DNA from 4 places in the Pantoea sp. UBA4549 genome. Region 2 is predicted to be linked to each of the others. Evidence: predicted binding sites of a transcription regulator. Region 2 holds the regulator's gene; each other region holds the start of a gene.
What was found. Region 2 encodes LexA, which represses DNA repair genes until DNA is damaged. Its sites were predicted from a motif close to TNCTGTATGTACATACAGNA; they were not measured.
Positions count from the first base shown of each region.

Region 1: sulA (SOS-induced cell division inhibitor SulA) is a predicted target of LexA. The motif match lies at 2,399-2,418, and genes of this name have one in related genera.
Region 3: B3041_RS09575 (metal-dependent hydrolase) is a predicted target of LexA. The motif match lies at 1,622-1,641, and genes of this name have one in related genera.
Region 4: B3041_RS07170 (DinI-like family protein) is a predicted target of LexA. The motif match lies at 1,950-1,969, and genes of this name have one in related genera.

Region 1 is NZ_DGLH01000009.1:801,716-805,761, forward strand. Features, by position in the region: gene yccS (YccS family putative transporter) at 1-1,591, shown strand, start outside; gene B3041_RS10560 (TfoX/Sxy family DNA transformation protein) at 1,615-2,217, opposite strand; gene sulA (SOS-induced cell division inhibitor SulA) at 2,439-2,930, shown strand; gene ompA (porin OmpA) at 3,280-4,046, shown strand, end outside.
Region 2 is NZ_DGLH01000001.1:5,120-9,165, reverse strand. Features, by position in the region: gene dinF (MATE family efflux transporter DinF) at 72-1,394, opposite strand; gene lexA (transcriptional repressor LexA) at 1,524-2,138, opposite strand; gene B3041_RS00030 (diacylglycerol kinase) at 2,244-2,612, opposite strand; gene plsB (glycerol-3-phosphate 1-O-acyltransferase PlsB) at 2,740-4,046, shown strand, end outside.
Region 3 is NZ_DGLH01000009.1:610,967-615,012, forward strand. Features, by position in the region: gene B3041_RS09560 (fructosamine kinase family protein) at 1-163, shown strand, start outside; gene B3041_RS09565 (YniB family protein) at 168-704, opposite strand; gene hxpB (hexitol phosphatase HxpB) at 850-1,518, shown strand; gene B3041_RS09575 (metal-dependent hydrolase) at 1,660-2,247, shown strand; gene B3041_RS09580 (L-cystine transporter) at 2,405-3,796, shown strand; gene osmE (osmotically-inducible lipoprotein OsmE) at 3,862-4,046, opposite strand, start outside.
Region 4 is NZ_DGLH01000009.1:98,638-102,683, forward strand. Features, by position in the region: gene B3041_RS07150 (hypothetical protein) at 80-469, shown strand; gene B3041_RS07155 (hypothetical protein) at 450-740, shown strand; gene B3041_RS07160 (hypothetical protein) at 829-1,242, shown strand; gene B3041_RS07165 (hypothetical protein) at 1,388-1,654, shown strand; gene B3041_RS07170 (DinI-like family protein) at 1,674-1,913, opposite strand; gene B3041_RS07175 (DUF6388 family protein) at 2,223-2,546, opposite strand; gene yedD (lipoprotein YedD) at 2,694-3,161, shown strand; gene fliT (flagella biosynthesis regulatory protein FliT) at 3,202-3,555, opposite strand; gene fliS (flagellar export chaperone FliS) at 3,581-3,961, opposite strand; gene fliD (flagellar filament capping protein FliD) at 3,971-4,046, opposite strand, start outside.

The sequences.
Region 1 (4,046 bases), on a different contig from region 2:
TCTGGAAGCGAAAGCGAACCTGTTTGATCCGGACGGCGGTGAGCAGGATGATGCCGCTCTGATTGACACCGCAATGGCTAACAGCCAGTTAGTCGCGCAGCTTAATCAGACGAAAAATACGATTCAAAGCCGGCTGCGTGGCGATCGGGGCTCACGCAGCACACGGCGCAGTCTGCATTACTATTTTGTGGCGCAGGATATTCATGAACGCGCCAGCTCTTCGCACATACAGTATCATCAGCTGCGTAATAACTGGCGTTACAACGAAATCCTGTTCCGTTTTCAGCGCCTGCTTAATATGCAGGCGCAGGCGTGTCGCCAGCTGGCCGAAACGATCGTACTGCGCCAGCGCTGGCACCATAGCAGCCATTTTGAGCGTGCTTTTGCGCGCCTTGAAACAGCTCTTGAGCGACTGCAGCAAAGCGATCCGGATGCCGGGCATACCGCCCCGCTCTACTGGCTACTGCGTAATCTGCGTGCCATTGATGCACAGCTTGCTTCAGTGGCTTCAGAACAGCAGCTGTTTGAGACGCCGCTGCAGAGTGAGCACCATCTTTCGCGTGATACGCTGCGTGGCTGGCCTGACATACGTCTGCGTCTGAGCCGTCACCTTACACCCGCGTCTCCGCTGTTTCGCCATGCTATCCGTATGTCGCTGGTGCTCTGTATTGGCTATGCCTTTATTCAGATTACCGGATTGCAGCGTGGTTACTGGATCCTGCTCACCAGCCTGTTTGTCTGTCAGCCTAACTATAATGCCACGCGTCGCCGGCTGGCGCTGCGTATCGGCGGGACGCTGGCAGGCGTGGCTATCGGGCTGCCGGTGCTCTGGCTGGTTCCTTCTGTAGAGGGGCAGCTGCTGCTGATTGTCCTCAGCGGCGTCCTGTTTTTTGCTTTCCGTCAGATTCAGTATGCGCAGGCCACGCTGTTTATTACCCTGCTGGTACTGCTGTGCTTTAATTTGCTGGGCGAAGGCTTTGACGTTGCCCTGCCGCGTATTGTTGATACGCTGCTGGGGTGCGGACTCGCCTGGCTGGCGGTGGCGTTTGTCTGGCCTGACTGGCGCTTTCGCAAGCTCACCACGATAGCCGACCGCGCGCTGCATGCTAACTGCCGCTATCTGGATGCCATTATGGAACAATATCATCAGGGTAAAGATAACCGGCTGGCTTACCGGGTAGCTCGCCGGGATGCGCATAACGCTGACGCCGAACTCGCCTCTGTGGTATCGAACATAAATAGTGAGCGCCGGGCAGAGCAGCCGCTGCGGGATCACGCCTTCAGGCTGCTTTGTCTTAATCACTCGTTTCTGAGCTATATCTCAGCACTGGGTGCACATCGCACACGTTTATCGCCGGGAAGCCTGCTTACGCTACTTGATGATGCCGTCTGTTTTGTTGAGGATGTTTTGCAGATTGAGTGTGTGTCGGATGACCAGGTCACCATGATGCAGCATACGCTTCAGCAACGCATCGGCGCGCTGAAAACCAGCACTGAAGCCCAGGCGCCTTTGATTTTGCAACAGCTCGATTTACTGATAACGCTGCTGCCTGAGATTGCGCGCCTGCGCCGTGCCCTGGCGCAGGCCTGAAACAACAGCCATGGCTTACCAGTTTATCGGCGTAGCCGCTCCTGATACCAGCTGCTCAGTGCCTCTTTTACCTCTGCCGGGAGCGCCGCCTGATGATGACCCGAGATCGCCCCTTCAAGCGCCAGCTGCGTTTTTAAACCGACATGTTTATTTACGCTGCGCAGCTTAAGCCAGCTTTGTCGCGATCCCATCTCCTGCAGCGATTGTACTGAGCTGATCCCCGCTTTATGCAGCATCAGCTCCATGCGCAAACTGAGATTAGGCAGATCTTTGAGCCGCAGCGAGACATTTTTCGCCGCGGCTTCAGCCTGTGCCGCCTGCAGAGAGCTGGCCGACAAACGGATGAGTTGCCCCCTGTCCTGCCAGAGATGCTGATCAACTTTGAAGTAACTCAGGGTGACAGGAATGCCACGCTTGCGGTAAACCAGCGGCTCCAGCGGGCGCTGAACCGCATACAGCCGCAGCGCCTCGCTGGCGCGCAGATAGAGCGTATCATCATCAATATAGGCAAATACCACTCGCTCAATGGCCAGTGCGTAGCCACCAAATTGCGTACGCGACTCTATGTCACCCAGAATCGACAGGGCGTCAATTGATTGTTCTACAACCTCATTTCTTCGCTTCATCATGTCCCTTTTCCTCATTCCTTGTGCAGGGTATTTCCTATAAAACAGTGACTATTCATTTAGTTAGAAGATAAAAAAAACAATTTACTGATTCAATGAATAAAACTGTTTTAGCGCTATCTTCTGCCAGTTTTGAGAGACATTTTCAGAAAATGCAGTTGATCTCTGTTAATTTAAACAGTACTGTACATTCATCCAGTTCACTACTGAGCGAGTATATTATGCGCACGCATTTCTCTGGCCCTGTTGATCGTTCCTCCTGGTTAGCGCCTTCCACCGCAGTTCAGCCGTCAATGGGCGGCATAACGGAATTACGCTACAGTGAGCATCCTGGCATGATGCAATTGCTTCTGCTTCCGGTGCTTAAACAGTTGAGTGAACAGTCACGCTGGCAGCTCTGGCTGACGCCAGCGCACAAAGTCAGCCGTCGCTGGATCCAGCAGTCTGGTCTGCCGCTTGAGAAAAGTATGCATATTACTGAATCAGATCGGCTCAGTACGGTTGAAAATATGGTGAAAGCCCTGCGAACCGGAAATTACAGCGTGGTGCTGGCCTGGATACCTTATGAGCTGCACGAAAATGAACGTCAGATGCTTCAGCAGGCAGCTGAAGAAGGTGAGGCATTGGGTCTGATTATGCGACCGGAAGAAGCCAATCTTATTTCTGCCAGACAACCCAGAAGCACAAAAATTCCCTCAGATTTGTTTCATTAAGTAAAAAGTGGGATTTATCTCAGCTTTTTTTTCCGGCCAGTTGCCGCTAAGCTACTGATAATGTTCCTGCCAGTCAGGACAAGGGCTTAGCTGCAATTCTCTGTTTACAGAACGAAAATTTTGCCCCGTCAATTGTTAAAATGTGTGTATTTACACCTGTTTTTTTACCTGCTCGCCTCACATCATACTTGTAAGTTTTCAATCTCGTTGTAGACTTTAGCTCGCCAGGGTGCTCAATAACCTCCGTTTTTTCGGTAGAGTCATAAGCGAGCGTTCAGACCCGGCGAAGGATTACAACCAAGAGCAACCTTTTTGCTCATTGCCTATTTGGATGATAACGAGGCGCAAAATGAAAAAGACAGCTATCGCAATTGCAGTGGCACTGGCTGGCTTCGCTACCGTAGCGCAGGCCGCTCCTAAAGATGACACCTGGTACACCGGTGCTAAACTGGGCTGGTCTCAGTATCACGATACTGGTTACTACGGTAACGGTTACGCGAACAACGACGGTCCAACTCACGAATCTCAGCTGGGCGCAGGTGCCTTCCTGGGTTACCAGGCGAACCCATACCTGGGCTTCGAGCTGGGCTATGACTGGCTGGGCCGTATGCCTAACAAAGGCGACAACATCAACGGCGCATTCAAAGCACAGGGCGTTCAGCTGGCTGCTAAACTGAGCTACCCAATTGCTGATGATCTGGACGTGTACACCCGTCTGGGCGGCATGGTATGGCGTGCAGATTCTACCCAGAACAACACCCTGACCGGCGAGCGCCGCAGCGACCACGACACCGGCGTTTCTCCGCTGGCTGCAGTGGGTGTTGAATATGCAGTGACCAAAAACTGGGCAACCCGTCTGGATTACCAGTGGGTTAACAACATCGGTGATGCAGGTACCGTTGGCGCGCGTCCAGACAACGGCATGCTGAGCGTAGGCGTTGCATACCGCTTCGGTCAGGATGAAGCTGCTGCACCAATCGCTGCACCAGCTCCGGCACCGGCTCCGGTTGTTGAAACCAAGCGTTTCACCCTGAAGTCTGATGTGCTGTTCACCTTCAACAAATCTACCCTGAAGCCAGAAGGCCAGCAGGCTCTGGATCAGCTGTACAGCCAGCT
Region 2 (4,046 bases):
TCTGTCCTATTAAGGTTAACCGTCGCAGCACAATTCGCCAGTTTTATGCGCTGCCGGTTAACCCGATGACATTACACGCTGAACCAGCTGTCGCGCCGCCAGTGATAGCGCCATATCAGTCCCAGGGTAATGCCTCTTAACGCGAGGAATACGGTAATAGCCAGCCATAAGCCATGGTTCCCGAGCCACGGCAGCGTCAGCAGCGTCAGTGCATAGCCCAGCGCCGCCAGCAGCATGCTGTTGCGCATATCGCGGCCGCGTGTGGCCCCGATAAACATACCGTCCAGCAGATAGCACCAGACGCCAGCCAGCGGCAGGATCACCTGCCAGATAAGGTAGCGGTCGGCCGCTTCGCGCAGCGATTCAATAGAGGTCAGCAGCGCGATAATTGCCGGGCCGCAGACGGCGTAAATCACCGCAAACAGCAGCGCCACGATGCCCGCCTGCCGGCAGGCGGCATACCAGATCAGCCGCAGCCGGCTGCGATCGCCTGCGCCGGTGGCCTCACCGGAGCAGGCTTCCACCGCGTAGGCAAAGCCATCCAGCGCATAGGCGGTAAAGGTCAGAAACATCAGTAATACCGCATTGACCGCGACCACCTCAGGGCCGAGCCGCGCGCCCAGCAGCGTCAGCGAGGCAAAGCAGAGCTGCAGCAGCAGCGAACGCAGCATGATGTCGCGGTTAAGACGGAACAGGCGCGCGGTGTCGCCGCGCCAGCTGGCTTTGAGCAGTGAAAATGATATGCCGCGCAGCGCCAGCACACGTGCCACCATCCACAGCCCTGCCGCCAGCGTCACATAATCCGCGACGGCGGTGGCCGCAGCGGCACCCGCCACGCCCCAGTGCCACTGCAGAACAAACAGCAAATCAAGCAGGATATTCACAACGTTACCGGTGATGAGCAGCACCATTGGTGCACGCGCATACTGTACGCCAAGCAGCCAGCCCAGGATCACCAGATTTGCCAGTGTGGCAGGCGCACTGAGCCAGCGGATAGCGATAAAGGTTTGCGCCTGCTGCTGCACCGCCTCGCTGCCGCCCATCAGCGCGGCCGCCAGCTCGCTGACCGGGGTACGTAATGCAATGAACAGCACGCCTGCTGTCAGCGCAATCAGCATCGGCTGGATCAGCGCACGCGCCAGCGCAGGTGTATCCCGGGCGCCAAATGCCTGTGCCGTCAGACCGGTGGTGCTCATGCGCAGAAACAGCAGCAGCATAAAGACAAAGCTGGTGGCGGTTGCGCCCACGGCCACGCCGCCGAGATAAACCGGGCTGTCGAGGTGACCAATGATAGCCGTATCCACAATGCCCAGCAGCGGTACGCTGATGTTAGAGAGGATCATTGGCAGCGCCAGCCGCCAGAGCGTGCGGTCAGAAGAGGTAAACAGCGGCATCAGCCAGTCCTGTTAATGCGGGCAACGCGCTTCATGCAGCTGCACGGCGTCACGGTTGGAAGCAGAGGGGTAATATAGCAGACTGCGGTCTGTGCAGGCACAGACCGCAGCAGGGGGACTAACCAGGTATTACAGCCATTCACCGGTGCGGACAATACCCACAGCCAGACCTTCAACGGTCAGTGACTGCTGGCGCGTATCCACTTCGATAGGCTGAAAATCGCTGTTTTCTGGCAGCAGATGCACGATAGCACCCTGCTTTTTCCAGCGTTTTACGGTGACTTCATCATCGATGCGCGCTACCACGACCTGGCCGTTACGCACATCCTGGGTTTTATGTACGGCAAGCAGATCGCCATCCATAATCCCGATATCTTTCATCGACATTCCGCTGACGCGCAGCAGAAAATCAGCGCTCGGCTTAAACAGGTTAGCATCGACCTGATAATGGGTCTCGATGTGCTCCTGAGCCAGCAGCGGCTCGCCGGCAGCCACACGTCCGATTAACGGCAATCCGCCGCTTGTCTCTTCTTCCATCAGCAAGCGAATGCCGCGTGAGGCGCCAGAGACAATCTCAATGACCCCTTTACGCGCCAGCGCTTTCAGGTGCTCTTCAGCCGCATTGGGTGAGCGGAAGCCCAGCTGTGAAGCAATTTCAGCACGCGTTGGTGGCATGCCGGTTGAATTAATATGGTCGCGAATCAGGTCATAGACCTGCTGCTGCCTGCTGGTTAACGCTTTCATCCCGCCCCCTGGTTGTTTATACAGTCGCTGTGAGTATATACAGGTATTGGCGAAATGAAAACCGCAGCTGCGGCAAAAATCAGCGATATATCGGTACTTCAGGCCTTAATGCGCGTGCGGCCAGAGCAGCGAAATCCAGACAAACAGCGCAAGCAGAATGGTCAGCAGCACGGCGGCAGAGCCCATATCTTTGGCGCGCCCCGCCAGCGGGTGACGCTCCTGACCAATTCTGTCGACCACCGCTTCAATCGCGCTGTTCAGGATCTCTACCACCACCACCAGCATCACCGAGCCAATCAGCAGCACGCGCGTCACCGCGTCCACATCCAGCCAGCAGGCGATGACCACCGCGATCGCCGCCGCGATCGCCTCCTGACGAAAAGCCGCCTCATGTTGCCACGCTGCGCGTATACCCTGCCAGGAGTAGCCTGCGGCTTTGATAATGCGCAGCAGGCCGGTAACGTTATTTGCCATGGATAGGGAACCCTTGAGTAATTTTGGCGTCAATGAGTGCGCAGCGTACGATGGCACAGCCACAGATCTTCGCTGCACTTTCTGGTATGCTTGCCGCGCTTTGCTAACAAGAGGCTTCAAGTTGTCTATGTCAGGTTGGCGTAAACTCTATTACAAATTATTGAATTTACCACTCTCTATTTTGGTAAAAAGTAAGGTCATACCGACCGATCCGGTTTCGGAGCACGGTATCGATCCCACCCGTCCCGTGATGTATGTTTTGCCTTATGATTCAAAGGCGGACCTGCTTACATTGCGCAATCAGTGTCTGCGGCTTGATCTGCCCGATCCGCTGGCGCCGCTGGAGATTGACGGTACGCTGCTGCCGCGCCATGTGTTTATCCATGACGGCCCGCGCGTCTTCCCTTATTACGTGGCGAATCCGGAGTCAGTGAAACTGTTTCACGACTATCTGGATCTGCACCGTAATAATCCGCAGCTGGATGTCCAGATGCTGCCGGTGGCGGTGATGTTTGGCCGGGCACCGGGCCGTGAAATTCAGGGTGAGCCCACGCCGCATCTGCGCGTACTGAATGGCGTGCAGAAGTTTTTTGCCATTCTCTGGCACGGCCGCGACAGCTTTGTCCGCTTCTCTTCTACCGTCTCGCTGCGCCAGATGGCGACCGAACACGGCACGGATAAGTCGATTGCGCAGAAACTGGCACGCGTGGCGCGTATTCATTTTGCCCGTCAGCGTCTGGCTGCGGTAGGACCCAGCCTGCCTGCCCGTCAGGATCTGTTCAACAAACTGCTGCAGTCGAAAGCGATTGAAAAAGCCGTTGAGGATGAAGCGCGCAGCAAAAAGATTTCGCATGAAAAAGCGCAGCAAAACGCCGTTGAGATGATGGAAGAGATCGCGGCGGACTTCTCGTACGAGGCGATCCGCGTCACCGACCGCATCATGGGCTGGCTCTGGAGCCGGCTCTATCAGGGCATTAACGTAAACGGCGGCGAGCGCGTGCGTCAGCTGGCGCAGGATGGCCATGAAATAGTCTATGTGCCCTGCCACCGCAGCCATATGGATTACCTGCTGCTCTCCTACGTGCTTTATCATCAGGGACTGGTGCCGCCGCACATCGCTGCCGGTATCAATCTCAACTTCTGGCCAGCCGGACCGATTTTCCGCCGGCTGGGGGCCTTCTTTATTCGCCGTACTTTCAAGGGCAATAAACTCTACTCCACCGTATTCCGCGAATATCTGGGCGAGCTGTTCAGCCGTGGCTACTCGGTTGAGTACTTTGTTGAGGGCGGGCGCTCGCGCACCGGTCGCCTGCTCGATCCCAAAACCGGCACGCTCTCCATGACGCTGCAGGCGCTGCTGCGCGGCGGCAGCCGCCCGATCACCTTTGTCCCGATTTACATCGGCTATGAGCATGTAATGGAAGTGGGGACTTA
Region 3 (4,046 bases), on a different contig from region 2:
GCTGGCAGAGGGATTTTCGCAGCGCCAGCCGGTTTATCAGCTCTATTATCTGCTGAACCGCGCGAATGTGTTTTCCGGCCAGTGGCAGGAGGAGGCGCAGTTTGCCGTCAGTGAGCTGCTTAGCGACGACAAACTGGCGCAGGATGCGGTCAGACCGGCCTGATTATTTAAAGCATGCCCAGCAGCGTTAACAGGAAGTAGCCGGCAACAGCAATAATCACGGGCAGGATGTAGAGCGGGAAAATCTGCAGCAGAATCGTGTGGTTCGGGACGCGGATTTTTTCCTCAAGCTGCGTGCGCGTGCGCCCTTCGCTGCCCTTTGCCTGCTCCAGAATCAGCTGATCTTCAATGCCTTCTTTAACATGTCGCGACTGGCGCCACATACGCGCGCCAGAAGCCTGTAACGCCATTCCGATAAAAATCAGCGCATAAATGATCCAGAAACCGATATTTGCGCCGCCGTGAAAATCGGGCACCGGTGAGTGATGCCAGAATGAATTCAGAAATGACGTATTGAATTTAAGCATGTCCACCATGACGTGAATAAAATCCAGCAATACGGCATCCAGTCCGGGCTGCTTTACGCTGTGCTGGTATAAATAACCGAGCATGGAAACAATGGTCGACAGCAGTGCAGGAATGAAAATGATCCAGCCAGCCACGCGCTTAAGGATGGCGACCTGGCCAGCCTGTTGGTATGTCATGCAGACTTCCCTATACAGATAATTATTTTGCCCTAAGTCTACCTGCAGTCTGCGATTTTTTCCTGAAAAATGCGCGACCTGTCGCGGGCTGGTTTTCGCACGCCGACATGGTATGGTGGCGCAAACCGCTTAAAAGGAGACAGTCATGCGCTATCGTCGTCCGGTATACGCCGCTATTTTTGATATGGATGGTTTGCTGATTGATTCCGAGCCGCTGTGGGATCAGGCTGAAATGGAAGTACTGGCAAGCCTTGGCGTGGACGTCAGTCGTCGCGCAGACCTGCCTGATACGCTTGGCCTGCGTATCGATCAGACGGTGCGCATGTGGTATGAGGCGCAGCCGTGGCAGGGCGTAACGCAGGCCGGGGTTACGGCCCGTATTATCGACCGTACGCTCTCCCTGATAGAAACGCATCAGCCGCTGCTGCCAGGCGTTACTCAGGCGCTGCAGCTCTGTCAGCAGCAGGGACTGGTGATTGCGCTCGCTTCCGCTTCGCCGCTTGCCATGCTGGAGCGGGTGCTGGAGATGTTCCGGCTGCGGCCCTTCTTTTCTGCCCTCGCCTCAGCTGAAGCGCTGCCGCTGAGCAAACCTCATCCGCAGGTCTATCTGAATGCGGCGGCAGCACTTAATATCGATCCGCTTAACTGCGTGGCGCTGGAAGACTCCTTCAACGGGATGATCGCCTGTAAAGCGGCGCGCATGCGTTCTATAGTGGTGCCGGCCGCCGCACATTGTGCTGATGCCCGCTGGGCGCTGGCAGAGGTACAGCTGCAAAGCCTGACAGATTTGCGCGCAGAACATTTGTTTAACTGACCGCGCGTCGCCTTACGCTGTCTGCCAGGAGTGTCACTCATCGCACAAAATAATTCACTATTCGTTACAGCGTCACCGTTCTCATTTACTGGATAAATCCCTATACTGGATGCATTGACAGTTTTGCATCCAGGTTTAATCATGACGGCCGAAGGCCATATAATTTTTGCGATTGCCAGCGCTATTTTTGCTAAGCGTGCGGAGCTTACGCCAGTACTGGCTGCTGCAGACTGGTGGCATCTGGTGCCCGCTACGCTGCTGACCTGCCTGCTGCCGGATATTGACCATCCCCGATCCACACTGGGCCAGCGCTTCCGCTGGCTCTCGCAGCCCATAGCACGCGCATTTGGACATCGCGGTTTCACCCATAGCCTGCTGGCAGTAGCTATCAGTCTGTGGCTGTTTAAGGTAAACGTTCCGGCAGACTGGTTTCTGCCGGCGGATGTCCTGCAGGGACTGACGCTGGGCTATCTGAGCCATATTGTTGCTGACATGCTGACGCCGGCAGGGGTTCCGTTGCTGTGGCCCTGCCGCTGGCGCTTTCGCCTGCCGATTCTCAGGAGCCAGAGCGGAAATCAGCTGGAGCGTATGCTCTGTCTGGCACTGGTGGTGGCGGCACTCTGGTTTCCGGCTGGCATGCCTGCTTTTGGTGCAAACGGCTGGCCGCAGCAGCTGTTTGATACGCTGCAAACCAGCGTTAACCGGTTAATAAATCCGCAAAACGGCTAAACATTACGCCACATTAAACAAAAAGTTATAACCCATACTTTTTGGGTATAAGCCTGCACTTAATTGTGCTGCTAACATCCCTGACATTCTCTGATAGAAATTTACGTTACGCTATGCCGCCTGCACATTGCACGGCGGCATCTTTCTGGAGTTAAGTATGGATTTCCCTCTTATTATCAACATCGTGGTCTTTGCGGCACTGCTGGTGTTGCTTAACCGCATTGGCAACCAGAGCTGGAGCCTGTCGAAGCGTGTCCTGACTGGCCTGGTACTGGGCGTGCTGTTTGGCCTGGGACTTCAGGCGGTTTATGGTGAAAACAGCGACGTGGTTAAGGATTCAATCAGCTGGTTTAACCTGGTCGGTAATGGCTACGTACAGCTGCTGCAGATGATCGTCATGCCGCTGGTGTTCGCCTCAATACTGAGCGCGGTGGCGCGCCTGCATAATGCCTCTTCACTGGGCAAGATCAGCGTGCTGACTATCGGTGTATTGCTGTTTACCACGGCTATCTCTGCGCTGGTCGGCGTTATGGTTACCGGTCTCTTCCACCTTAGCGCAGAAGGTCTGGTGCAGGGTGCGCAGGAAACCGCGCGGCTGAATGCTATTCAGAGCAACTATGCAGGTAAAGTAGCCGATCTCAGCACGCCACAGCTGCTGCTCTCATTCATTCCTAAAAACCCGTTTGCCGATCTGGCAGGGGCTAATCCTACGTCGATTATCAGTGTCGTCATCTTTGCTGCTTTCCTCGGCGTCGCTGCGTTGCATCTGCTGCGCGATGACAAAGTAAAAGGCGAGCGTGTACTGGCAGCGATTGATACGCTGCAGTCCTGGGTGATGAAGCTGGTGCGCCTGATCATGAAGCTGACGCCGTATGGCGTGCTGGCTCTGATGACCAAAGTCGTAGCCGGTTCCAATCTGCACGATATCGTCAAGCTGGGCAGCTTTGTTCTCGCTTCTTATCTTGGCCTTGCCATTATGTTTGGCGTGCATGCCCTGCTGCTGTCGATCAACGGCATCAATCCGCTGCGCTTCTTCCGCAAAGTGTGGCCAGTGATCACCTTCGCTTTTACCAGCCGCTCCAGCGCGGCAAGCATTCCGCTGAATGTGGAAACGCAGACGCGCCGCCTCGGCGTGCCGGAAGCGATTGCCAGCTTCTCTGCCTCGTTTGGTGCCACTATTGGCCAGAACGGCTGCGCCGGGCTCTATCCGACAATGCTGGCAGTGATGATTGCCCCCACCGTCGGCATCAACCCGTTTGATCCGGTATGGATCGCCACGCTGGTCGGGATTGTTACCCTGAGTTCCGCTGGCGTAGCCGGTGTGGGTGGCGGTGCCACTTTTGCGGCGCTGATTGTGCTGCCGGCAATGGGTCTGCCGGTGACGCTGGTGGCCCTGCTGATTTCGATTGAGCCACTGATTGATATGGGCCGTACCGCGCTCAATGTGAATGGTTCCATGACGGCCGGTTCACTGACCAGCCGCTGGCTGGGCCAGACGGACAAAAAGATTCTGGAGAGCGATGAGCATGCCGAACTGGCGCACCGCTAAGTGCTGACTTCAGCATGAAAAAGGGCCCGTCTCAGACGGGCCCTTTTTTATTCTGCGAAACCGGATTACTGCGCAACCTGCGGATCGGTATCGTATTCTTTGCAGCTCTGGAAACCGTAGTTCATCACGCGACCGGTATCGTTGTAGCTGACAAAATAGGTCTGCATTTTGCCATCACGCTCGCCAATAACGTAAGTCTGACAGGTGCCGCGCGCGTGCGCCATGGTAACTTCGGTCGAAGCCGGACCAG
Region 4 (4,046 bases), on a different contig from region 2:
AAATACACTGACCATATGACTGGCAAGGGGAGGTCAGTGTATTCCGGGCGGAGCCCTTGCCAGTACTGAGAGGTAAGGCATGGAGAGTAGTATGATCACCAGCGTTGGCGCACTGCTTCTCGGCGGTGGTGCAGCCGCGGTGTTCTGGAAACCATTACTGGCCGGCATAGCAACCATCGTAACCAGCAATCGTGCAGGCGGAGAGATTATCACCAGTTACAAAGAGCAGGTGATGTTACTGAAAGAGAGTCATGCGCTGATGCGGCAGGAGAACGATGAGTTGCGCATTCGCCACGATCGCAATCTGCGCCGCATCTCTTCACTGGAGACCGATCTGCGCCTGATAAAAAATGCGCTGGGCATTTTGCTGGCCACAACGGAAACCGATCACAGCGATAAACTTCGCACTCAGATCAATCAATTGATAACCACGCTTGAGGAGAATCGTGATGGTGCAGATAAACAGTGAATTTACGATAAGAAACCACCGGCGTCAGCTACTGCTGGGAGGAATGATGCTGCTGTTATCGCTGATATGCATTGGTATGACGGCCATGTTTATCTACGTCAGCAATGAGGCTAACCAGCGCGTCGAAAATATCCGGGAAGAGTACCGGCAAATCTCTGACCGGCGCGAAGCGCGGGTGGCTGAACTGACGGAGCAGCTGGCAGAACTGCAGCTAAAAATTGACGGAATAGTGGTGCGGGAAAAGGCCAGACCGGCTAAACGCAGCAGCTAGCAGCAGGGAGGCGCTGATGAGTATTACCAGTCAGATCGCGGTATGGCTACGGCAGCGGCGATCGTTAACCCGGAAGAAGGAGAGTACCATGAGTGAACAACAGAGCATTAACCCGGCAGCAGCAGCGGAGCCGCACGATGTGTCCCCGCTGGAGAGTTTTGCCAACGAAACGGCACCGGCCAGTTCTGCTGCGCCGGCGTTAACGGAGGGGAGCGTAGCGGGCGCAGAAGTCACCGCGACAACAGAGGAGAGAGTACCGGCTGATACAGCGGCGCAGCCAGCAGCAGACGATCCGCTGGCGACAACACCGGCCAGCACGGACGCTGCTCCGGCGGTATTGCCGGCCCAAAACGCTGAGGAGAAAACGTCACCGGCCGCAGCGGCACTGGATGCCGGGGTAAAGGATTTTGTGCAGGCATTTACGTTTGTTGAACATGGCGTGAGCCAGCTGGGGGAAGCAGCCAAAGCGGAACTGATAACGCTGGCGCGAAAATACCTCTGATGTACAGCCATCTATACTGACAGGGATGTCAGCTTCAGCCGTTCACAGACTTCCGACTATTCTTAGTGCGGCTTCGCTATTATCGACTATCTTTAATCACTCAGACGTTATTTTAACTGGCAAAACAAGCAAAAAGGAAAATAGCATGAGCGATTCAGAAGCGATTAAAACCAAACCTGAGTACCTGCGCGATGTTACCTCACAGCTTAAAGAGATGCGTCACTATGCGCAAACCAACACTGAAACGCTCTCTGCACACTGGCTGGCGTTTGATGCCGGTGAGTACAAAGACAAAGAGTACGCAGGACGTTTTGAGCAGCTGATTAATGAGCAGGGTAAACTGCTGGAGAATATTGATCAGACAATTCAGGATTTAGAGATTGCGGTTAACCATATTGAGCAGGAGAGCTAACCGCATACGGCAGGGTGGCCTAGTCGGCCACCAGCCACATATCCGCCTCATCGAACATCTCTTCGACAATGCGCGCAACGGTCGCTTTATCGTTTTTGCTTAAATCGGTTTCGATTCCGTTGCGCTCCATCGGTTTTACCCGTACTTCAGCCTCCGGAAACACACGCTGCACCCGCTTTTCGAGCTCAGCCTGAATCATTTCGCGCGCGCCGGGCAGGCCTGCGACGTTGCGTTTGTCGTAAATCAGCTCTACAAACATCAGAACCATCCATCAAATAAGGTCAGGGCATCATATTACTGTAAATAAAAACAGTAGCAAGGGGCGCAGGCGGCACAGAAGGGAAAAAAGTGTACGCACCGGTGAATCAGGAAGGGTTGCCGGAAAAAGCAGGGAAAAAAATGAACCTCTGGAAGTGGAAAACCAGCACCACTTCCAGAGGTGGCGCACACGCACCATTCGTTAAGGGACAATCCTTGACGGTTGTCATGGTGCGTAACTTATACAAAAATATTCCTTTGTACAACTATATTTTCTCTGTTGTACAACTTTGCGCGCTGCCGTGCAGCGCTACAGCTCATTCTTTATACAAAACTCTTCCCACGTCATACCCAGCGCCTCAGCGTGCGTCTTCAGATAAGCTTCAATCGCCTCTGCGGCGACCGCCTTATCCGGCTCGGCGAGCTGAATAGAGAACAGAATACCATCCAGTTTTTTCTGGCGGATAAAAGCCGCATAGATACGTTCGGCATGCCAGTCGCGCAGTTCACGCAGTGACATATTCGCCGCGCGGGCGTCGCTTTCGCTCAGCTCATCCAGCGCGGCCTGAAAGGTAGGGTGGGCGGTAAAAAACAGGCTGCGTGCCAGGCTATAGTACTCTTCAGGGGTTTTCATGCTCTATTCCGGGTCATTAACTCGGCGCATAGTGTAACGGTAACCTGGCGCGTTGTCAGGCGCGCCGGGTTTTGCTGCAGACCGCTTGCCTTACGCCTGAGAAAAATTATACCGTAGCCGCCATTAACGCGAGGACAGGGAATTAAAATGAAAAAGTGGATCGTGCTGGCCGCCGTCGCGCTCAGCGGGTGTGCGCAGATTAACAGCTACAGTGATGCGGTAAAAACCCCGGCACCGGCCGCGCTGCAGGGCAACTGGCAGACCGTCGGGCCGCAAAGCAAGCTTATCAGCGGCCAGGCGCTGGGCAGCCTGATTATCACCGCCGACGGCGACACGCTGGATTGCCGCCAGTGGCAGCGGGTGATTGCCAAACCGGGCAAGCTGACCCGTCTGAGCGACAACTGGGTCAACGTCAATCGCCAGTCGCGCGTGATGCCGCTGGTGCTGGAAAACGGTGAATTGCAGTATGATGGTCTGCGCCTGCGTAAAGTGGAACAGCCCACCGTGGAGTGCCAGCAGGCGCTGGAAGAGGTCGCGAAGCGGCCCGATGAGGCGGTGATTCAGGATATTGAGCCAGAGCTGATGAAACCGGTCGCGGCACACACCGTGCAGTAACGCAGTAAGAGACCCTCTCCCGGCGGGAGAGGGCAGGCATTCAGCTCTGCGGCAGCCAGACGTCGCCCTGCTGGCCATAAGCACGCATGACCGATTTCTGTACTGAGGACTGACTGACCAGCCGCGTCAGCTCATCCATCCGCGCCTGCAGCAGACGCTTCACTTCGCTCTCATTGTCCAGAATATGACGCAGGACCGGACGCAGCTGCTCCTGCAGCTGGCCTGACGGCGGCGTGGTTTCCGTACTCTGCGCCAGACGCTCCACCGCACTGACGTAATCCATTTCGTGAGTAATCAAATCATCCCACTCGCCGCGGCTGGCGTGGCGCAGCATGCCGTGGCTGAGGGTGAGGATCTGCTGATAAGCCAGCATCAGGTGCGGTGCAGTAGTCATAACATAGCGTCCTAAAGAGTTAAGATTAAGCGACTTCTTTCCAGGCATCAGCGATATTGCGCAGCAGCGTTTCAACCTCTTCCAGTGCTGCCACGTCGTTGCGGATGTTCGCCTCAACCAGACGGCGGACCATATAAGAGTAAAGACCGATAAGGTTCAGCGTCAGCTCATCGCCCGACGCCTCATCCAGACCCTGTTTCAGGCCGGCCTCGATAATATTGATCGCTTTCGAAATTGCGTTGCCTTTGCCCGCAATGTTGCCCTCCTGCATAAACAGACGCGCACGCACCACGGCGCTGATGGCGCCATCAAACAGCAGCGTCATCAGCTGCGGCGAGGTGGCGCTCATTACGGCGCTCTCAACGCCAATTTTTGCATAGGCCTGCGTGCCGTTTGCACCGTACATGGTTACTCCTTATTTTTTCGAGCTGCTGGTCATGCTGTCAAACTGCTGCGTCAGGTAGTCGCTGGTGCTGTTGAGCTTACTGACG